3 regions of the Bacillus sp. GW821-FHT11D08 genome follow, and region 1 is predicted to be linked to each of the others. Evidence: riboswitches for the same ligand, from Rfam matches in the RefSeq annotation. Region 1 holds a riboswitch; each other region holds the start of a gene.
What was found. A riboswitch is a leader RNA that binds a small molecule or an ion and turns the genes downstream of it on or off. The one in region 1 is predicted to bind S-adenosylmethionine.
Positions count from the first base shown of each region.

Region 2: it holds a riboswitch for S-adenosylmethionine, as region 1 does, so the genes downstream of both, AC1RRX_RS04805 (methionine biosynthesis PLP-dependent protein) here and metK (methionine adenosyltransferase) in region 1, are expected to answer to the same signal.
Region 3: it holds a riboswitch for S-adenosylmethionine, as region 1 does, so the genes downstream of both, AC1RRX_RS15290 (5-methyltetrahydropteroyltriglutamate--homocysteine S-methyltransferase) here and metK (methionine adenosyltransferase) in region 1, are expected to answer to the same signal.

Region 1 covers NZ_JBXARS010000003.1:522,276-530,442, forward strand. Annotated here, with positions in the region: gene asnB (asparagine synthase (glutamine-hydrolyzing)) at 1-1,042, opposite strand, end outside; gene metK (methionine adenosyltransferase) at 1,186-2,388, opposite strand; SAM riboswitch class I at 2,558-2,697, opposite strand; gene pckA (phosphoenolpyruvate carboxykinase (ATP)) at 2,895-4,478, shown strand; gene AC1RRX_RS09525 (DUF2584 domain-containing protein) at 4,521-4,763, opposite strand; gene AC1RRX_RS09530 (alpha/beta hydrolase family protein) at 4,821-5,594, opposite strand; gene AC1RRX_RS09535 (ABC transporter substrate-binding protein) at 5,733-6,737, shown strand; gene AC1RRX_RS09540 (ABC transporter ATP-binding protein) at 6,749-7,531, shown strand; gene AC1RRX_RS09545 (ABC transporter permease) at 7,506-8,167, shown strand, end outside.
Region 2 covers NZ_JBXARS010000002.1:229,275-237,441, forward strand. Annotated here, with positions in the region: gene AC1RRX_RS04760 (ATP-dependent helicase) at 1-614, opposite strand, end outside; gene AC1RRX_RS04765 (hypothetical protein) at 735-989, shown strand; gene bla (subclass B1 metallo-beta-lactamase) at 1,058-1,807, shown strand; gene AC1RRX_RS04775 (ABC transporter permease) at 1,849-2,571, opposite strand; gene AC1RRX_RS04780 (ABC transporter ATP-binding protein) at 2,564-3,301, opposite strand; gene AC1RRX_RS04785 (AbrB/MazE/SpoVT family DNA-binding domain-containing protein) at 3,302-3,535, opposite strand; gene AC1RRX_RS04790 (GNAT family N-acetyltransferase) at 3,694-4,125, opposite strand; gene AC1RRX_RS04795 (YjcG family protein) at 4,130-4,645, opposite strand; gene AC1RRX_RS04800 (esterase family protein) at 4,671-5,393, opposite strand; SAM riboswitch class I at 5,568-5,693, shown strand; gene AC1RRX_RS04805 (methionine biosynthesis PLP-dependent protein) at 5,763-6,884, shown strand; gene metC (cystathionine beta-lyase) at 6,877-8,052, shown strand.
Region 3 covers NZ_JBXARS010000007.1:219,736-226,383, reverse strand. Annotated here, with positions in the region: gene AC1RRX_RS15315 (DUF4352 domain-containing protein) at 34-573, shown strand; gene galE (UDP-glucose 4-epimerase GalE) at 620-1,636, opposite strand; gene pepT (peptidase T) at 1,847-3,079, shown strand; gene AC1RRX_RS15300 (hypothetical protein) at 3,656-3,823, shown strand; gene AC1RRX_RS15295 (LURP-one-related/scramblase family protein) at 3,926-4,402, shown strand; SAM riboswitch class I at 4,487-4,573, shown strand; gene AC1RRX_RS15290 (5-methyltetrahydropteroyltriglutamate--homocysteine S-methyltransferase) at 4,652-5,788, shown strand; gene AC1RRX_RS15285 (methyltransferase domain-containing protein) at 5,822-6,648, opposite strand, start outside.

The DNA.
Region 1 (8,167 bases):
CAAAGTACAAAGGAATCGCCGCCGGATCTGCAAGCGGGTCATCAAAGTGCCAGACGATTTTCGGAAGCTCGTTCATATACTCCTCAGGAGAAATGACTTTGCTGATGTTTTCAATTCCGAGCGCGGCAGCCGTTTCCTTCGCTACGTCAACCTCACTGAAGCCCTGCTGCTCAAAACCGACGGAAAATGTTTTAAGGCTCGGGTGAAATTCTTTCGCAACTGAGACGATAAAAGAAGAGTCAATACCGCCGGATAGAAACGAACCGACAGGCACGTCACTTCTCATGTGGACTTTGACAGAGTCAAAGATTGCGTCTCTGACTTCTTTCACCAATTTATCTTCATCAGACTGAACAGGCTTGAAGTTCGCTTTGAAATATGTTTTAAACGCGATGTCGCCTTCCGGACGGATCGTAAACTGGCTGCCCGGCTCGACTTTTTTCACTTCAGCGTCAAGCGTGCTCGGTTCAGGAACGAATTGGAAAGACATATATTGCTGTAAAGAAGCTGTATCAAGATCAATGCCGTTTTGAGCGGCCATTAAACTTTTTCTTTCAGATGCAAAATATACTTTGTCCCCGATGGTTGTGTAATACAGCGGTTTAATGCCGAACGGGTCTCTCGCGCCGTACATGACGCGGTCAGCTTTGTTCCAGATTAAAAACGCAAACATTCCGCGAAGCTTTGAAGCAGCTTCTTCTTTATAATGACGGTATGTCGCAAGGAGCACTTCGGTATCGGAATCTGTATTGAAAGTGTAGCCTTTCGCTTCAAGCTCTTCTCTCAATTCAATGTAGTTATAGATTTCGCCGTTAAAAATGATCCAATATTTTTCGTCTTCATATGATAAAGGCTGTCCGCCGTTTTCTACGTCAATAATACTGAGCCGTCTGAAGCCGAATCCGACGTGCTCGTCATGATAATACCCATCGCTGTCAGGACCGCGGTGAACGATCATTTGGTTCATTTGTTTGATTAGCTCTTCTTGATCTGCGGTTTGAGTTAATGGATGCTTATTAAAAACACCGACAAATCCACACATAGTATAGCCTCCATAAGTGTAATTTTCTAATTGGACCCCCTTTTTATAGACGCTTTGTTACGCCATTGGTTTCACGCTATGTAAAAAATAAGCATGGCAGCATCTACAAAAAGGGAAAGCCGCTTAAGTAAGCGGCTATAAAATTATTCTCCTAGTGCTTCTTTGCGAAGCGCATCCGCCTTGTCAGTACGCTCCCAAGGAAGATCCACATCATGACGTCCGAAGTGGCCGTAAGCAGCTGTCTGCTTATAGATCGGGCGGCGCAAATCAAGCATTTTAATAATGCCGGCAGGTCTCAGGTCGAAGTTATTCCGTACGACTTCGATCAGTTTTTCTTCAGAAGCTTTTCCTGTATCAAATGTATTGATGGAAATAGAAACAGGCTGTGCCACGCCGATTGCGTATGCAAGCTGCACTTCACAAGAATCAGCAAGACCTGCTGCCACGATGTTTTTCGCTACGTATCTCGCAGCGTATGCCGCAGAACGGTCTACCTTCGTCGCATCCTTACCGGAGAATGCGCCGCCGCCGTGGCGTGCATATCCGCCGTATGTGTCAACGATGATTTTACGGCCGGTCAGACCCGCATCACCTTGAGGTCCGCCGATTACGAAACGTCCCGTAGGATTGATGAAGTATTTTGTCTCTTCATCGATCAGTTCCTCAGGCACGACAGGATTAATGACATGCTCTTTCAGATTGCGCTGAATCTGCTCAAGCGTAATTTCCGGGTGGTGCTGAGTTGAAATGACGATCGCGTCGATGCGGACCGGCTTGTTGTTTTCATCATATTCAACGGTAACTTGCGTTTTGCCGTCAGGGCGAAGGTACGGAAGAATGTCTTCTTTGCGGACTTCGCTCAAACGGCGGGCTAATTTATGCGCCAAAGAGATCGGAAGCGGCATAAGCTCTTTCGTTTCGTTACACGCATAACCGAACATCAGGCCTTGGTCTCCCGCTCCGATTGCTTCGATTTCAGCATCGCTCATTGTGCCTTCACGCGCTTCAAGAGCCTGATCGACACCCATTGCGATATCCGCAGACTGTTCATCAATTGATGTTAAAACAGCGCAAGTCTCCGCATCAAATCCATATTTGGCGCGTGTGTAGCCGATTTCTTTAATCGTTTCACGGACTGTTTTCGGAATGTCAACGTATGTTGATGTAGTAATCTCTCCGCTTACCAGCACAAGTCCTGTCGTTACAGATGTTTCGCAGGCCACGCGCGCGTTCGGGTCATTTTTTAAAATCTCATCTAAGATACTGTCAGAAATTTGGTCACAGATTTTGTCCGGATGACCCTCAGTAACAGATTCAGATGTAAATAGTCGACGGTTTTTACTCATTCACTTTTCCTCCTGAAAAAAGATCTTTTGCAAGACCTTTTCATATGATACGGAACTCGCTCCCTCTTAATACAATGTCATACTATATCAGAGAATGTTAATTGGCATATTTTATGAAATAAAAAAACCTTTTCCACTCGAGGAAAGGGTTTGGTCTGTGTGCCTTTCACTCTTATCGCTCAAGGAAAATATTAAACCTTGCATCAGGTTAGCACCTTGGTTTCCCACAGTGTTTTCACCTGCTTTTTTACAGAGAAACCGGTTGCTGGGCTTCATCGGGCCTGTCCCTCCGCCAGCTCGGGATAAGAGTATCCGCTCAATGAAATATCTTATCGTAAAAGGGCGGAAAGTGTCAATATGAATTAAAGCGATTACGCGCCTTTATTTCGGGAAGCAATGGAAAAACACAAACAAAAAACCGCAAATAGTATAGACTATTTTCAGATATATGTTATACTAATTCCACATTCAGCGAAATACAAATAAACCGGCAAAGGAAGGTTTTTATGAAATTAGTTGATTTAACCGCAGATCTTCAAGCATTACTTGCAAGTCCGAATGTGCATCATAATTTATCGGCTCCAAAACTTACCGAAAAAGTGATCAGCCGAAATGAAGGAACGCTGACATCAACGGGCGCCGTACGCGCCACCACCGGCGCATATACAGGCCGGTCACCTAAAGATAAATTTATCGTCCGTGAACAAAGCACAGAAAATCAAATTGATTGGGGCGCGGTGAATCAGCCCATTTCTGAAGAGGCGTTTGAAAAGCTGTACGCCAAAGTCGTCAGCTACTTAAAACAGCGGGATGAACTGTTTGTGTTTGAAGGATTCGCGGGAGCGGATGAAAAATACAGACTCCCGATTACGGTCGTAAATGAATTTGCGTGGCACAATTTATTCGCGCGCCAGCTGTTTATCAGACCGGAGACGGATGAAAGAGACACGCAAGCGCAGCCTTTCACCATTCTCTCAGCTCCGCATTTTAAAGCAGATCCGGAGACGGACGGCACGCATTCGGAAACATTTATCATTGTCTCTTTCGAAAAGCGCGTCATTTTAATCGGCGGCACCGAATACGCCGGAGAAATGAAAAAATCAATATTCTCCATTATGAACTTCCTGCTTCCGCAGCAGGATATACTGCCGATGCACTGCTCAGCCAATGTCGGTGAAAAAGGCGATGTCGCCCTGTTTTTCGGCCTTTCCGGCACAGGGAAAACGACGCTTTCAGCCGATGCGGACCGCAAACTGATCGGCGATGACGAGCACGGCTGGTCAGATTCCGGCGTTTTCAACATTGAAGGCGGATGTTACGCTAAATGTATCAATCTGAGCGAGGAAAAAGAACCGCAGATTTTTCGTGCGATCCGCTTCGGGTCTGTTCTTGAGAATGTCGTGCTTGATGAAAAAACGGGTGAAGCGGATTACGACAATTCCTTCTACACGGAAAACACAAGAGCCGCATATCCGATTGAGATGATCGGCAATATCGTGCAGCCGAGCATTGCCGGCCATCCGCAGGCGATCGTCTTTTTAACGGCGGACGCATTCGGCGTGCTTCCTCCGATCAGCAAACTGACGAAGGAACAGGCGATGTATCACTTCTTAAGCGGGTACACCAGTAAACTCGCGGGAACCGAGCGCGGCGTGACATCTCCGCAAACGACTTTCTCGACGTGCTTCGGTTCACCGTTCCTTCCGCTTCCGGCGCATGTATATGCCGAAATGCTCGGGCATAAAATCGACGAACACGGCGTTCAAGTCTTCCTGGTCAACACAGGCTGGACCGGCGGAGGGTACGGAGTCGGAGAACGGATGAAACTTTCGTATACAAGAGCGATGGTCAAGGCCGCTATTGAAGGCAGACTGAACCAGACTGACATGACGGCAGACAGCATTTTCGGCCTGCGCAGTCCCGTTCATGTTCCGGGCGTTCCGGATGAAGTTCTTCAGCCTGAAAACACATGGAGCGATAAACAAGCATACAACGAAAAAGCGCTGTTTTTGGCCAATGAGTTTAAAGAAAACTTTAAAAAGTTTTCCCATGCGGACTCGATTGCCAAAGCCGGCGGACCTCTCGTGTAATCAAAAAAGCCAAGGGCGTTTATGCCCTCGGCTTTTGTTTTTTCAGTTTGTCGAATGGAGCGACGTGAGTCTGTATGTAATGCTTGTCCGGCCGTTCGCCCATTCGAGCTTTTGGACCTCGCCGGTGCCGGATTTCTCGCCGGTTTTCGTTTTGCGCACGTCCATCGGAATATCAAGAGGATAGACGCGGTAGCCCTCTTTCTCCAATAAAAAGATATTTTCCTCTATCCGTTTTTCATTGCCTTTTGTCACAATCATGGTATTAAATTCAACAGGCATTCCCAAAATGAAAATCCCCTTTCATTCTCTTATTCTTTATTATCATATCATAAATCAGGCATCTTACCGTGTCTTCATCCATTCCGCCAGCCGCCGGACAATGCGTCTGTTTTCCTGCGGCGGAAAATAATGCGTAAAACCGCTGTAATACCAAGTTTCCACCGGTTTCCCCGCCTCTTTCAGCTTGTCCTCGATCATTCGGGCGTGTTCGATCGAAACATTCTCATCATTCTCTCCATGGATGAGCAGCACAGGGGCCTGAATGCGGTCTGCTTTTTCAAACGGCGAACGCCATCTGTATTCATCCGGCACCTTTTTCGGCGTGCCTCCGATCACCCGCTTCATCATCCGCCGCATATCCTTCCGCTCTTCATAAGTAAGCACCATATCGCTCACACCGCCCCATGATACGAGCGAAGCCGCTTGATGCCCCATTTCAATCGCGGTCAAAAGCCCCATGATTCCGCCCCGGGAAAATCCGAAAATATGCACCCGCCCTTCTCTGACGTTCGGATGCTCCCGAAGCAGGCGGAAAGCGGAAAACGCGTCCTCTCTGTCCTCTCCCGCAAAATCTTCATTTCCCTCGCCGCCCTGGTTGCCTCTGTAATAGGGCGCAAACACGACAAAGCCTTGGGAAGCGAATTGAACGATTCTTCCGGGGCGTACCATGCCGACATTTTTCATGCCGCCGCGCAAATATAAAAAACCGTCATATGTTCCCGGCGCCGCAGGCTCGGCAAGAAGCCCCTTTACCTTCAGCCCTTCTGACTCATAGCATACCTCAAAGAGGCGGATATGCGGACTCGGAGACGGGAACCTTTTCTTTTCTGCCAGCAAAACAATGGCCTCCTTATATCATCAGTTTTTTTATTCTTTCCCAACCTGAATATGGGCACTCACACATTTTTTATACCCATCATACGATATGTAAAGCAGAAAAGGTTATTTTAACGCTTAAAACAAGGAGGTTACACCGTGAACAAATGGCTCAAAACGGGCTGCGTTTTTGTCATATGCGCCTTTTTCCTGCTCATTCTTCCGGCTTGCAGACAGGAAGAAAGTCTGACAAAGGTAAAGGTGGCGGAAGTCACACACTCCATCTTCTATACGCCTCTGTATGTCGCTGAAGCAAAAGGTTTCTTTAAAAAAGAAGGGCTCCAAGTGTCACTTCAAACAACATGGGGCGGAGACAAAACAATGACATCGCTTTTGTCAAACGGGTCTGATATCGCGCTGGTCGGTTCTGAAACATCCATTTACGTGGAGGCGCAGGGAGCAAAAGATCCGGTCATCAACTTCGCGCAGCTGACGCAGACGGACGGCACATTTCTCGTGTCACGGAAGGATGAGAAATCATTCAAATGGAGCGATTTAAAAGGAAAAACATTTCTCGGCCAGCGAAAAGGCGGCATGCCCCAAATGGCCGGTGAGTACGTCCTGAAAAAGAATCACATAGAGCCGAAAAAAGACATTAACCTCGTTCAAAACATTGATTTCGCCAATATTTCCAACGCATTCGCATCCGGAACGGGTGATTATGTGCAGCTGTTTGAACCGACGGCATCCCAATTTGAAAAAGAAGGCATCGGCCATATCGTCGCATCCTTCGGAGAAGCTTCCGGCCAAATGCCATACACAACCTTTATGGCAAAAGAAAGTTATTTGAAAACCAATGAAAAGACGGCGGAAAAATTCACCCGCGCCATCTATCGCGCCCAGCAATGGGTGGAAAGCCATCCGGCCAAAGACATCGCAAAAACGATTCAGAAGGAATTTGCCGATACCGATCCGGCCATTATCGAAACATCAATAGAGCGATATAAAAAACAAAAGTCATTCTCTGCAGACCCAGTTCTGCAAAAGGATGAATGGGAACAGCTTCAATCTATTATGGATGAGGCCGGAGAGCTTCCGAAACACATTCCGTACAGCAAACTCGTCAACACAAAAATCGCCAAAAAAGTCACCTCAGAACAATAGGAGGAACATGAATGTCTTTTTTACATGTGGATCATGTAACACATACTTATTTCTCGCTGAAAGAAAAGACAACCGCCGTGAAAGATATACATTTTCAGATTGAAAAAGGGGATTTCATCTCCTTTCTCGGACCGAGCGGATGCGGAAAAACAACACTCCTGTCCATTCTGGCCGGTCTTATCACCCCTGCGCAAGGCCGGGTGCTGATTGAAGGAAGCGTGCCGAACCATAAAGAACACCAAATCGGTTATATGCTTCAGCAGGATTATTTATTTCCTTGGAAATCAATTGAGGAAAACGTGCTGCTCGGTTTACACATTTCAAAAACATTAACAGAAGAAAAAAGAGCTGAAGTTCTCAGCCTTCTGCCTAAGCTCGGATTAATCGGCGTTGAAAAGAAATACCCGAAAGAGCTGTCAGGCGGGATGCGGCAGCGGGCGGCACTTGCCAGAACTCTTGCACCGGACCCGGGACTGCTGCTCCTTGATGAACCGTTTTCCGCGCTGGACTTTCAAACGAAGCTTTCTTTGGAAAACCTTGTCTTCAGAACATTAAAGGATTTTCAAAAAACCGCCGTGCTCGTCACCCACGATATCGGTGAAGCCATCGCCATGAGCGATACGATCTATTTATTTTCGAATCAGCCGGGCACCATCCACCAAATATTCACCGTGCCTAAGGAGCTCGCGGCTTTAGATCCGTTTGACGCGCGTCAGGATCCGGCCTTTCAGCCGCTGTTTCAAACCATATGGAAGGAGCTGAATTCCCTTGAAAAACAGCAGCGGCACGATTGAACAGCTTCATCAGCAGTTTAAGAAAAGACACCAAAAAGAAAAGCTCCGGATCCGTGCGTATCAGGCCGCCATTTTCATCGTATTTTTTGCCGGCTGGGAAATATCGAGCAGGGCGGGCTGGATCGATCCGTTAATCTTCAGCTCACCCTCCGCCGTTTGCAGGCTTTTAGTTGAAAAGATTGCGGACGGATCCCTTGCGGCGCACATCGGCGTAACCTTAGGAGAAACCGTTCTCGGCTTTTTGCTCGGCACGCTCCTCGGCACATGCCTCGCCGCTTTGTTATGGTGGTCAAACAGGCTCGCCCGGGTTTTAGACCCGTACCTCGTCATTTTAAACGCGATGCCGAAGGTCGCACTCGGACCGATTCTCATCGTGGCACTCGGACCGAATTTCACAAGCATTGTCGCCATGGGAGCAGTCATCAGTGTCATTATCACGACAATCGTCGTCTTTACGGCTTTTCAGGAAGTGGATGAAAACTATATTAAGGTGATGAAAACCTTCGGAGCGAAAAGAAGCATCATGTTTAAAGAAGTCATTCTGCCGGCATGCGCCCCCGCGATTATTTCCGCGCTTAAAGTGAACGTCGGTTTATCCTGGGTCGGTGTCATCGTCGGCGAGTTTCTCGTTTCCGA
Region 2 (8,167 bases), on a different contig from region 1:
TACTCATTTGCCATCCGCTCTTTCATTTCGGCGACGGCTTTTGTCGTAAAGGTCACAAGCAGCATATTCTCAGGTGAAATGCCGAGGTGTTCAATCATATGGGCGGCGCGTGCTGTCAGCACCCTTGTTTTTCCGCTTCCCGCTCCGGCAAGCACTAATAAAGGCCCGTCCGTTTCAGTAACTGCCTTCATCTGTTCACGGTTCAGGCCGATGCCGGGGAACAAAGATGTATCAGCCGCCTCGGATGTTGGTGAAAACGGTTCGGTCGCAGGCACTTTTTTCGGGCTTTTCCATTCTGAGACGATCGGTTTCGGATTCTCTGAAATCGCTTTTCCTTTCGGCAGGCGGAACATGCCGGCTTCCTTATACTCTTCTGTTTCTTTCTCCGCTAGTGGTTCCTTGGCCGCGCATGCTTTTTCACAGGCGGTGAAGTCTCCCTTTTGCCGGTGATAAAATGCCGGCTGCTCTAAAATCGAAAGCCGCATCAAGACGGGCTGGTCACAATGTGCGCAAAAAATATTCCCTTTTTGGGCTTCTTCAAAAAGGAATTGGTAATGTTCTCTTGAATATGTATGTAAATGTATCGTTCGGTTATTCAGTCGGGCGCATTTCAAAAAGGGGTCCTCCCATTAAAAGGTGTTCATCCATTTGATAGACAAAGAATATCATAACAAAAGAACCGCGTTTCAAAAAGTAAGATTAAGGGAAATAAAAAGCGAAGGGGAGGGGTACATATGATTTATGCAGGACGGATTCAAAACCAGCAGTATTCTCAATACGCAAACCGGGCAGCGGGTTATAAGCCTGATTACGCCGGCATTACGAAAGCGGCCGCCCTCGCCAATGACAGGGTGTACAGAGAGGTGGAGCGCCGCCAGGAAAACACCGCAGCCGCAGAAAAGAAAGTACATGAGGAAAAACGTAAGCGCTCTCTTTCCCGTCTGCCGCAAATCATGGGAAAAGGCCGGTTAATAAATCAATACGTGTGAAAAAGCCCGGATATATCCGGGTTTTTTTGAGTCGTATATATGAAAGATGCGGAAAGGAATGATTCAATTTGAGAAAGCTTTCATTATTAATTGCGGGGTTATTTCTTTTCGGCCTCTTTACTCCCGGAATGAAACCGGCAGACGCGGCGGAGGGCTCCGCAGCAAAAGGTGTCACTCTCACACAGCTGGCGCCGCATGTCTGGATGCATACAAGCATCGGTACGGCAGACGGAAGTCCCGTCCCTGCGAACGGATTGCTTCTTGAGACTTCCAAAGGAATCGTACTGATTGATACTCCGTGGAATGACAGTCTCACAGAGCAATTAATGACACAAATAAAAAAGCGGTTTCCCGGCAAAAGGATGACCGATGCCATTGTGACACACGCCCATGATGATCGTATCGGCGGTCTGAACACCCTGTACAAATACGGTGTAAAGGTGCACAGCACGAAGCTGACCGCCGACTTCGCCCGACAGCAGGGATATGACCGGCCGCTCGGAGATCTGAAAAACGTGACAAAGCTGCAGTTTGGCGATATGAAAATTGAAACGTTTTATCCGGGAAAAGGGCATACGGAAGACAATATGACCGTCTGGCTGCCTGAGGATAAGCTCTTATTCGGCGGTTGCTTAATCAAGGCTTTAGAAACAAAGGAAATCGTGCCTACTCCCGGCTTTTATCCGGATCAGTGGCCGCGCGCCGTCCGCAAAGTCATGAAAAGATATCAGGACATCAGCATTGTCGTTCCGGGGCATGGCAGTCCGGGGGATGACCGTCTGCTGCCGCATACGATAAGCCTTCTGAAAGAAACGTAATAAAGAAGACCGGCGCTCCCATTACGGAGTGCCGGCTTTTTTTATCTCTTCCTGATTTTCATAAAACTGAGGAAAGCAAGTGCAAGCGCCAAAACGGTATATCCCGCTATCGGCCAAATATGCTGATGAAAGGAAGAATAATCTCCGGTTATGACTTCCTGGGCCAGCTCGATCGAGTGAACAAACGGTAAGGCATAAGCGATATGTTTGAATGTGTCACCGAGCAGGCTCACCTCCATCCAAGCCCCGCCCAGAAATTGCACGAGTGTAATATAAATCGTTCCGATACCTGAAATTTGTTTGTCCGTAAACACAGCCCCTAAACATAAACCGAAGAAAACGGACATCATCGCAATCGGCAGCAAGACAGCGATACCTGCGAGAAGATTCATCCACTCGGCGGATAAACCGGCAGCCGCTGCTGCGATAAAACAAATGACGATCTGTAAAATGGCTAACGGCAGCATCGGCAGTGCATAACCGATGACATAATCGGCTGTTTTTAAAGGAGAAGCAAACAAACGGGTCAAAAGGGCGGTCTGTTTGTCTTTTGCGATCAGCAATGCAGAGAACATTGTAAGGAAAGCAAAACCGAAAACAATGAGTCCGGGTGCTAAGTGCTGAATTTTAAAGGTATCAAGCGGCGCATTTTTTTCAATCGCCGTAAACAGAAACAATAGAATAACAGGCAGTGCGATTCCAAGAATAATAGATAGGGGGTCACGAAAAATTTCTTTGCGGTTGCGAATGGCGAAATCAAGCATAAAGACCCGCCTCCCCGTCACAAATCGCTAAAAAGGCATCTTCAAATGTGGCTGAATGAGTTTGCTTTTTCAGAGCCTCCGCCGTACCCAGTGCTTTTAAAGTCCCATTTTCTAAAATGCAAATACGATCTGCCAGGGCTTCAGCCTCTTCTAAATAGTGTGTGGTTAAAATAATCGTCATGTCACCCTTTAATGCCTCAAGATTTTTCCACAACTCGCGGCGTGAACGGACGTCCAGCCCTAATGTCGGCTCATCTAAGAAATAAATATCCGGCTTGGTGATCATTCCCATTGCAATGCTGAGACGGCGCTGCATTCCTCCTGATAATGTTTTGGTTTTTGCTCTTTCTTTCTCTTTTAATTGAAACAATTCGAGCATCTCATCTGTTCTTTTTTTTGCTTCTTTTTTCGGAATTCCGTAGACTCCGGCTATAAACTCTAAGTTTTCCCGTACGGTTAGATGAGGAGCGATGGCTGTTTCCTGCGGGGACATATTCAATTTCGGTTTTATTTTATCCAAATCAGTCAAAATACTGTGTCCAAGCACTGATGCATCACCGTCATCCGGAGAAAGGAGTCCGCAAAGCATACTGATTAATGTCGTTTTTCCGGCTCCGTTCTCACCGAGTAAAGCGAAAAATTCCCCTTTCTCAACTGAGAACTCAAGACGGTCAACGGCGGCGGTTTCTTTATAATGTTTCGTTAATTGCTTCAGCTCAATCGCGTGCATTTACTCATCCTCGCTATCTGCGTCGATTTGCTTAGCGTTTAAAATATCTTTTGCAAACTCGAAAAAGAGTTCTTGTTTAACAAGTGCGATACCTTGCTGGTCATCCCCGAGCATAAGCAGTGAATCCCCCGGATTTATATCAAAAACATCTCTTGCTTCTTTAGGAATGACAATCTGTCCTTTTGTGCCCACTTTAACAGTCCCGAAAATGTGTTTTCCTTTTGGTGCCGTCATGTTTATCCCTCCGAAAAATGAATTGTATTTTTTGTATGAATTGTAATACTTCGTATACTAAACATACATTGATCTTCCATAAAATTCAATAAAATTCATGAAATAGTTTTATTTTCATAAAAAAGCACTCCTGCCATATAACAGGAGTGCTTTTGATTTTATCGTTTGTGTTCCTTTATCATTTCCAGATGGGGGATGCCCGCATCGAGAAATTCTTCGCCGGATGTGACGCGGTATCCTTGTTTTTCGTAAAACGGAACCGCCTGCGTCTGCGCATGTAAGATAAAGCTGTCGGCGCCTTTGGCTGCCGCCGCTTTTTCAAGCGCCTGCATAATGATGGCTCCGACGCCTAAAGAACGATGGCTTTTCATCACGCAGATGCGCTCTAATTTTCCATGCCCGTCTTTCAAGCGCCATCTGCCGGCTCCGACCGGCTGGCCGCCGTCATATATGACTATATGCTCTGACGTGTCTTCGAATTGATCAATCTCTTCTTCTTCCGGAACGTGCTGTTCTTTAACAAAGACCTCTTTTCTGACGAAAAAAGCGTCGTTCAGCTGTTTTTCAGTTTTTGCGATGATGGATTCCAAACAGTTATTCTCCTCCGCCTAATAAAAATGTTTCGTACACAGTCCATGAGCCGTTATCCAGCTGATAGAGCAAGTGAAAACGGTCGATGACTTCTTCGTGGGAAATGTCCAGCATTTTCAGCTGTCCGAGTACGTCGGAATGTTCATCTGACGACAGCTTCTGGCCGACCGTGACATGCGGAACGAAGCTGTATTCCGGCTCGCCGGATAATGCTCCTGAGTAGCATTTCTCACTCAGAGATTTTAATTCCTCCGTCGGCTCTGCTTTCATATATATCACATTATTCACAGGAGAAAACGAGCTGTATTTTGTGATTTTCAGAACGAGCGGATGCGATTCTTTCGCCGTCTGTCTCAGCTGTGATACGACCTGCTCGATTTCCTGTTCTGTCGCTTCAAACGGATCTCTTAGCGTCAGATGCGGCGGAATGAGCGCGTAGCTCGGGTCGTAGCGTTTCCGGTACGAATTTGCGAGATCCTGTAATTTTTTTGATGGAAATAAAACAATACCGTATTTCATGAAAGTTCCCTCCTTAAATGAATGGTTACAGCATTTTTTTCAGCGCCGGCGTGATGAGCGGCTGCCAGTAGGTCCATTTATGATCCCCGTCGAAGGTTTCATACGTGTATTCAGACTGTTTGCTTTCCAGCAGCTGTTTGAGCTCTTCGTTCGGCGCGGTGAAATCAAGAACCTGGCCGTCTGTCGTGTGAACGCCGGTTTCTTTTTCTCCGATTTGATGATAAACGGAAATCTGTTTGAGATCCTCCGACTGCCGGACGGCATCCAGCACGTGCCCGTCAACATACGGAGACTGCATGATGACGTTTCCAAACATGTTCGGATAGTCAATCGCCGTCATGAGCGAAACGGTTCCGCCGAGGGAATCCCCGATCATGGTGCGGCCGTATCCGACTTGATAAGTCGGGTATTCTTTGTCGATAAAAGGAACGAGCTCATTTGCGATGAATCGCTTATATGAGGCGAACTTAGACCCTTCTGGATGGTATGTGTTTCTTCGCTCCCGCACATTTTTATAAGGGACGCCGATAATGATGCAGCGGTCAATTTCCCCTTTTGACATAAGCTCTTCCGCCTGCCGCCCGATTCTCCCTAATCTGAAATAATCATGGCCGTCCTGAGCGATGACCGTATGATATTTATACAGGGGGGAGAAGGTGGCGGGCAGGTAGACCAAAACGGTCATTTCCTCTTCAAGCTCATGGGAGAAAAGTTTTTTCTCATGAATGATTCCGTTTTTTGATGCCACTTCGCATTCCTCCAGGCCGCTTCTTGTCTTGATGGTTTTTTCCTATTGTACCATGAATTATTAGAAATTTCTTTCTTCAGATGCACTTCTTGCGAGAGTTCAGATAAATAAAAAGTTATTGAAATTCATTTTATAGTGCGTTAATATAGAACAATCAGAAAATACAAAACAATATTCTTATCACGAGAGGTGGAGGGACTGGCCCTTTGAAACCTCAGCAACCGGTTTGCTTTGCCGCGGGAAGGCAAAGTGCCAAGGTGCTAAATCCAGCAAGCGATTCACATGCTTGGAAGATAAGAGGAAGAGAAAAGCTCCTTCTTCTTATGAAGAGGGGGCTTTTTTATTTTTGAAAAAGGATGGTGCTTACTGATGACGCAGCATGTTGATACAAAATTAGCCCAAATCGGAAATAGAAGCGAAGAAGCAACGGGAACGGTCAGTCCGCCGATTTATCTGTCCACCGCTTACCGCCATAGAGGAATAGGAGAATCTACAGGTTTTGACTACGTGCGCACGAAAAACCCGACACGCCAGCTCGTTGAAGACGCTATCGCCGTGTTGGAAAACGGTGCGAGAGGCTTTGCCTTCAGCTCGGGAATGGCAGCCATTCAAACGATTATGGCTTTATTTAAAAGCGGGGATGAATTGATTGTATCCTCCGATTTATACGGAGGCACGTACCGTTTGTTTGAAAACGAATGGAGAAAATACGGCTTAAGCTTTATTTACGATGATTTCAGCGATGAAGACTGTTTACGCTCCAAAATAACGGAAAACACGAAAGCGGTATTTGTTGAAACACCGACAAACCCGTTAATGCAGGAGGCGGACATTGAAAAAATCGCCCGGATTACGAAAGAAGCCGGCCTGCTTTTAATTGTGGATAATACGTTTTATACCCCGGTGCTCCAGCGCCCGCTTGAACTGGGAGCGGACATCGTCATTCACAGCGCCACAAAATATTTAGCGGGGCACAATGATCTCCTTGCCGGTCTTGCTGTCGTAAAGGATGAAGAGCTCGGCGAGATCATGTTTAATCACCAAAATGCGATCGGAGCCGTTCTCCCGCCGTTTGATTCGTGGCTTTTAATGAGAGGGATGAAAACACTCGGACTCAGAATGCGCCGTCATGAAGAAAACGCCCGTGAACTTGCGGAATTTTTAGAACAGGAAGAAGAAATCGCCGACGTGTTATATCCCGGAAAAGGCGGGATGCTGTCTTTCCGGCTGCAAAAAGAGGAATGGATCAATCCGTTTTTAAAGGCGCTGAAAACGATCTGTTTCGCAGAAAGTCTCGGCGGGGTGGAAAGCTTTATTACATACCCCGCGACACAGACGCACATGGACATTCCGGAAGACATCCGTATCGCAAACGGCGTCTGCAACCGTCTGCTGAGATTTTCAGTGGGCATTGAACATGCAGAGGATTTGAAGCGGGATGTAAAGCAGGCATTACAGCAAGTAAAAGAGGGGGCCGTGTCATATGAGTAATCACAATTGGACGCTGGAAACCCAGCTCGTGCACAATCCATTTAAAACAGACGGAGCCACCGGAGCCGTCAGCGTCCCGATCCAGCATGCTTCCACATTCCATCAGTCTTCATTTGAAGAATTCGGGACATATGACTACAGCCGCTCAGGCACACCGACAAGAGCAGCGCTTGAAGAAACGATCGCAGGTCTTGAAGGCGGAACGAGAGGTTTTGCTTTCAGCTCAGGAATGGCGGCGATTTCGACGGCGTTTCTGCTCTTATCCCAAGGCGACCATGTTCTCGTCACGGAGGATGTGTACGGCGGAACATTCCGCATGGTGACTGAGGTTCTGTCCCGTTTCGGAATCGAACACACCTTTGTCGATATGACGGACACAGAAGCGGTCGCCCGCGCCATCCGGCCGAACACGAAAGCCATTTATATGGAAACGCCGTCAAACCCGACGCTCGGCATCACGGATATTAAGGGCGTCGTCAAATTGGCAAAGGATCACGGCTGTCTGACATACCTTGACAATACTTTTATGACGCCTGCTCTGCAGCGGCCGCTTGATCTCGGCGTAGATATCGTGCTTCACAGTGCGACGAAATTTTTAAGCGGCCACAGCGACGTGCTGTCAGGCCTTGCCGCCGTAAAAGATGAAGAGCTCGGCAATCAGCTGTATAAGCTGCAAAATTCATTTGGAGCGGTGCTCGGCGTTCAGGACTGCTGGCTCGTATTGAGAGGCTTAAAAACATTGCAGGTCAGACTGGAAAAAGCGAGCCGGACGGCTGAGCGGCTGGCTGCCTATTTTGACGGGCATCCCGCCGTCAAAAACGTTTACTATCCCGGCCTTGCCGGACACCCGGGAGCCGATACCCATAAACGTCAAGCGAGCGGAGCGGGCGCCGTCCTGTCCTTTGAATTGGAAAGCAAAGAAGCCGTCAAAAAGCTGGTCGAAAACGTATCGCTTCCGGTATTTGCCGTCAGCCTCGGCGCCGTCGAATCCATTCTCTCATACCCTGCAGCCATGTCGCATGCCGCCATGCCGAAAGCAGAGAGGGAGAAACGCGGCATTACAGACGGCCTTCTGCGCCTGAGCGTCGGAGTCGAAAACGCCGAAGATTTAGAGCGGGACTTCGAACAGGCATTGAAAAAAATAACCCCTGCCCAAGTGAGATCATAAACGAAAAGGGCGCCGTCAATTTTGTGACGCGCCCTTTTTTTATTTTAGATAAAAAAAGTGTTGACGAATGAGAAATCAGGATATATAATTATAAGTGTCAGAGAGACAACAACAT
Region 3 (6,648 bases), on a different contig from region 1:
CCAAACTGCGGTAAAGATCAGAGAAACTTTTTTATGAGACATAAAATTATCACATTGCTTCTGGCAGTAGTGGTTATTATCATTCTCGTAAACATCGGCGGCGGAGGCGGATCTTCATCATCTAAAACCGCGTCTTCAAAAGCTGCGGAATCCAAGGAAAAACTGTATAACATCGGTGACACTGTTAAGACTGAAAAAACAGAAGTTACTGTTACCAAAGTGGAAAAAAGAGATTCAGTAGGCTCTCAATTTGTCGAGAAAAAAGCATCTGACGGCGGCGTTATCGTAGCTGTTCAATACACAGTTAAAAATGTTTCAAACAAGCCGTTAAGCTCTTTCTCCATTCCAAGAGCGAAATTAGTAGATTCTAAAGGAACATCCTATGATTCAGATATTGATGCTTCTTCAAGCTATGCAACAGAAACAAAAGTAGACAACAGTAAAATTTTAAGTGACTTGAACCCGAACATTAAAGTTACGGACGTAAAAGCTTTTGAAGTTGATAAAAACGCATACTCTAAAGGCACTTGGAAATTAAAGTTCAGCAACGATGTTGAAGTGAAAATTAAATAATGACCGTAATAAAAGAGACCTTCACCATTTGAAGGTCTCTTTCTTTTTATACCTTTTGGTACCCGTTCACATTGGAGGACTGCCACTTCCAAGAGTCGGCGCACATGTCTTCAAGCCCGCGCTTTGCTTCCCAGCCTAATTCAGCCTTCGCTTTTGCCGGGTCTGCGAAGCATGCGGCGATGTCTCCCGGGCGCCGGTCGGCAAAACGGTACGGCACTTCTTTTCCTGATACTTTTTCAAACGCCTTGACCATCTCAAGAACGCTGTAGCCTTTTCCCGTGCCGAGATTATAGGCATCCGCGCCTGTTGTGTTCAGCACCTTCTCAAGCGCTCTGACGTGGCCCTCGGCAAGGTCAACGACATGGATGTAATCCCGCACGCCGGTGCCGTCCTTTGTCGGATAATCATTGCCGAACACCTGCAATTGCTCAAGCTTGCCGACAGCGACTTGTGCGACGTACGGCATTAAATTATTCGGGATGCCGTTCGGGTCTTCTCCGATCCGCCCGCTCGGGTGCGCGCCGAACGGATTAAAGTAGCGGAGCAGCGCAATGCTCCATTCAGAGTCCGCTTTATGCAGATCGCGTAAAATCTGTTCCAGCATCAGCTTTGTCTGCCCGTAAGGATTGGTCGCGCTTAATGGAAAATCCTCAGTGATCGGCGTTGTTTCCGGAACGCCGTAAACCGTCGCTGAAGAACTGAAGACGATTTTTTTCACACCGTGTGCCTGCATGGCTTCACATAAAATAAACGTTCCCGTCAGATTATTATGATAATAACGGAGCGGAACAGCCACAGACTCACCGACGGCTTTTAATCCCGCAAAATGAATGACGGCTTCAATCTCATTTTCAGCAAACACCCGGTGAACGGCATCACGGTCAAGGAGATCCGCCTCATAAAACACAAGCCCTTTTCCGGTAATGTCTTTCACACGCTCCAATGCTTCCGGTGAACTATTTGACAGATTATCCAGAACCACGATGTCATAGCCGCCGTTTAACAGCTCGACACATGTGTGGCTTCCGATATAACCCGCTCCGCCTGTCACTAAAATCGCCATGAAGAAAGCCTCCTCTATTGAATGAATTGACCATATTATATCGGTTTTTTCTTCCTCAATCATCCATTTCCAAAAAGTTTAATCGTTTAGTCATCGTTTCTTCATAATTTATTTTCATTCGTGTAAAACACAGAGCCCTCGATTCAAACGGGTTGTGAAATAGAAATCCCTCCCCCGCGCATGGTAAGATAAGACAAAGGAGATGACGGTATGAAAAATGAAATCATTGAACGCTTTACCTCTTATGTAAAAGTCGATACACAGTCTGACGAAAACAATGAAAACTGCCCTTCAACCCCCGGCCAGCTGACATTGGCCAACATGCTGGCAGATGAATTAAAGTCGATCGGCATGACAGAAATCACAGTCGATGACAATGGGTACGTCATGGCGACTCTGCCGGCGAATACGGATAAAGACGTGCCGACTGTCGGTTTTCTGGCTCACGTGGACACCGCGACCGATTTTACCGGAAAAAATGTGAATCCTCAGATTATTGAGAGCTACGACGGACATGATATCGTTTTAAATGACAAACTCAATGTCGTCCTGTCGCCTGAGCAATTCCCGGAGCTCTCCCGCTATAAAGGCCAGACGCTGATCACAACAGACGGCACGACGCTGCTCGGAGCCGACAACAAAGCGGGAATTGCCGAAATCATGACGGCAATGGCGTACTTGATCAAACATCCGGACATCAAACACGGAACGATCCGGGTCGCGTTCACGCCCGATGAAGAAATCGGCAGAGGCCCTCACAAATTCGATGTCGGCCGCTTCAACGCCGCATTCGCCTACACGATAGACGGAGGCCCACTCGGCGAACTGCAATATGAAAGCTTTAACGCAGCAGCCGCAAAGCTTACTTGTTACGGAAAAAGCGTCCACCCGGGAACGGCGAAAAACAAAATGGTCAACGCTTCAAAAATCGCGATGGAATTTCATCACGCGCTGCCGAAAGAAGAAGCGCCGGAATATACGGAAGGGTATGAAGGCTTCTATCATTTACTTTCCATGAACGGAGACGTTTCTGAAGCCGCCCTGTCGTACATCATCAGAGACTTTGACAGAGACCGCTTTGCAGAACGAAAAGAATATATGCAGAAAACCGCCGATGCGCTGGCGGCCAAATACGGCAAGGAAAGCATCAAGCTTGAACTGCGTGATCAATATTACAACATGAGAGAAAAAATCGAACCGGTCAAAGAGATAGTCGATGTCGCCTATCAAGCCATGAAAAACCTCGACATCGAACCGATTATCGAACCGATCCGGGGCGGAACCGACGGATCACAGCTCTCTTACATGGGGCTGCCGACACCGAACATTTTTACGGGCGGCCAAAACTTCCACGGAAAATATGAATACATTTCCGTCGATCATATGGAAAAGGCGGTAAACGTCATTGTTGAAATCGCCAGGCTCTTTGAAGAGCGCGCTTAAAACCAAAGCCCCCTGCTTTGGTTTTTTTCTTTCACATGAAACCTTTCCTTCTTTCTTTCCGTATATAAGGTATGAAATGGAAAGAAGGAGTGAAGACTATGGCAAGAGGGACTGTAGCGAAAGAATTGAAAAAAACCTTAAAAGACCCGCGTATTCTGGAGACGAAATCAAACCCTTTTAAAAAACTGCGGAAAATGTTCAAACGATTTTTTTAAGATAACATCTCGTTTTCTTTAAAAAAATAAAGAAAGCGCTGTCATCCTGCAGTCATCTGTTAGAAGCAGTTATTTTGCATATTATAAGATTTTTTAGGGTACTGAATAACACAAGGCAAACGAAAACACTGAAGTAGTTAATTTGATGCTTACAAAAAATAGTAAAAAAGTTATATAAACGATCATCATTCATCAGCCGATACAATCTATAGAACCACAACAAGAGCAAAACTTCTTCAACCCATAGTCATTTTTACGGAAAATGACGTTATTTTTTAAAAAAGTGACAATTGTTTGAATACTTTTCGTTTGTTTTTTCGTACAATAATAATACCAAAACTTTTTTTGGGAGGTATGTAAAATGATGCTACTTATTTTTGCTGCTTTGACAGGGTATCTTGTTTTCTCTTTCAGTAAGGACAACCGCCGGAAAACGCCAAAGACAAGCCCGCTGGTGACAGCTGCCGACACGAATAACATCATTGATTTAAATGCGATCCGTCAAAAACGCCGGATGCCGCTATCATAAAAACGACAGCTGCCGCAAAATCGGCAGCCTTTTTTTATGCACCCGGCCGATATGAAACCAACCGCCTCCTTTTTTCGTACAACATAAAAAAGGAGTTTTTTTATGTACCATTTTTACATCAAAGAGCGAATGTTGACGTTTAAGAATCGTTTTCAAGTGTTTCTTGAAAGCGGAAAAGAAGTCTACAATGTTGAAGGAAAGCTGTTTTCATTCGGTGATGAACTGAAGCTGACTGATTTGGACGGCCGCACGCTCGCCAGCGTCAATCAGAAACTGATGTCGTTCGTTCCCCGTTACGAGATTTCCGTCAGCGGCAAACCCGTCTGCCAAGTCATCAAGAAAGTCACGCTTTTCAAACCGAAATTTGAAATTTCCGGACTCGGCTGGGATCTTACCGGCGATGTGTGGGGCCGGAATTTTCAAGTGACAGACGGAAAATCAAACCGGATGACTGTCACCAAATCATGGATGAGCTGGGGCGATTCCTATCATTTGCAGATTGAAAAGGAAGAGGATATCGTTCTTTGTCTCGCGATCGCCATTGTGATAGATATGATTCTATTTGAGGGTGACAAATAAAAATATTTATCGAAATATATTGACAATATGAGAAAACATACTAAGATTAATAGTATTACAGTTTATTCTGAAAAATAGCATATTTCCTTATCAAGAGAGGTGGAGGGACTGGCCCTATGATACCCGGCAACCGCTGTTCAGCAGAATGGTGCTAAATCCTGAAGATAAGGTTGAGATTTGCGGACGCAAGCTCTTCCCTATCCGAGGGAAGAGTTTTTTTATATTTCATCAGGAAAGAAGGAATCGTTCATGTCACAGCAAAACACAGAACAACCATTGCATACGCTTCTAAGAAAAAACCCGCCGTTTCGCGCGGATCAAGTCGGAAGCCTGCTGCGGCCGGCGGCTGTGAAGCAAGCCCGCCTGCAAAGAGCGGCGGGTGAGATTTCGGCAGAACAGCTGCGCGAAATCGAAAACAAAGAAATCATCCGCAGTGTGAAAAAGCAGAAAGAAACCGGCCTCAATGTCGTGACTGACGGCGAATTCCGCCGTGCCTGGTGGCATTTTGATTTTCTCGAAAATTTAGACGGCGTCGAAGCGTTTACGCCTGAAAGCGGCATTCAGTTTCACAACGTACAGACGAAAGCGCGCGGCATTAAAGTAACGGGAGACATTGATTTTTCTCAGCATCCGATGCTCGAAGATTATAAATTCCTGCACAGCATTGCCGGCGATGCTGTTCCGAAAATGACCATCCCAAGTCCGAATATGCTGTTTTTCCGCGGAAAATTGGAAAAAGCGTCCTACCAGAATGATTACAAACAATTTCAGCACGATGTGTCAAAAGCGTATAAAAAAGCGATTCAAGCTTTCTATGACGCCGGGTGCCGCTACCTTCAGCTCGATGACACCGCATGGGCCGTTTTCTTATCAGAAGCGGGGCTTCGTCAGATTGAAGCTTTCGGCACGACGCCGGATGAGCTGCGCAAGCTGTTTGCCGCTTCCATTAATGACGCCATCAAGGACCGCCCTGACGATCTGAAGGTTACGATGCATATCTGCCGCGGCAACTTCCAATCCACATGGACGGCTGAAGGCGGCTATGATGCAGCGGCTGAAACGATTTTTGACGGGCTTGACCTTGACGGATTGTTCCTGGAATATGATGATTCCCGCTCCGGCGGCTTCAAACCGCTCCGTTATGTCAAACGCTCTGATCTTCAGCTTGTGCTTGGATTGATTACGTCGAAACATGGCGAACTTGAAGACAAGGACGCGATTAAACGCCGGATTGAAGAAGCTTCACAATATGTCAGCCTGGATCAGCTTTGCCTCAGCCCGCAATGCGGATTCGCCTCCACTGAGGAAGGAAACCTGATCACAGAAGAACAGCAATGGGCAAAACTGCGCCATGTCGTCAACATTGCCGGTGAAGTCTGGAAATAAAAAAAGACACGCGATCAGCGTGTCTTTTCCGTTTTACAGCGGATCGGTTCCGATTAAAATATCGATATCTATCGTGACAGCAGCCTCTTTCCGGCTGATAAACCGCCGGATGCTGTCATCAGTACATTTCCATGTTAAGGGCGTCATTTTCACAAGCCGCTCGAGGTCAGGCTGCGCTAAAGTCTTTGTGTAACACAGCCGTTTGCGCTCAAAGGTTTGAAAGCCCGCTTGGAATCGTCCGGCCGCAGAATCGGCGGTGTCATTCAGCCGAGGACTGTCTCCGAAGAAGAATTCCCTTACTTCCTTCAAATAATCACGCCGCGGCACCGCTTTAATGACTGTGCCGCCCTTTCGTAAAAGCCTGCTGCATTCCTTGTAATTCCAAGGTGATAAAACAGACATCACGACATCAAAACAGCTGTCGGCAAACGGCGCATCCGCCACATCAGCGACGGCAAAAACCATATGATTCCCGAAGGCCTTTGCGGCATGCATCACACCTTCTTTCGAGAGATCAATGCCGATTCCCGTCACGGAAAAAGCAGGCTGAAGCCATTTGCATACGGCGGCTAAATGAGACCCTTCTCCGCACCCCGCATCCAATATCGCCGCTGATGTTTGCGGAGATTGAATATGGGTGATGATGGCGGCAATCTCCTTTTGAACCGGCGCAAAAAATTCCCGGCTGTCAAAAAGCTCGCGTCTCGCTTCGAACAGCTGCCTGTCATAGCGGGTTTTGACCGATTTATTGAGGAAATTCACATATCCTTGTTTTGATATATCAAATGTATGCCCCTGTCCGCAAATCAAGCTTCGGTATTGTGAGACCGCCATGGCCGACCGGCATAGCGGACACCTGA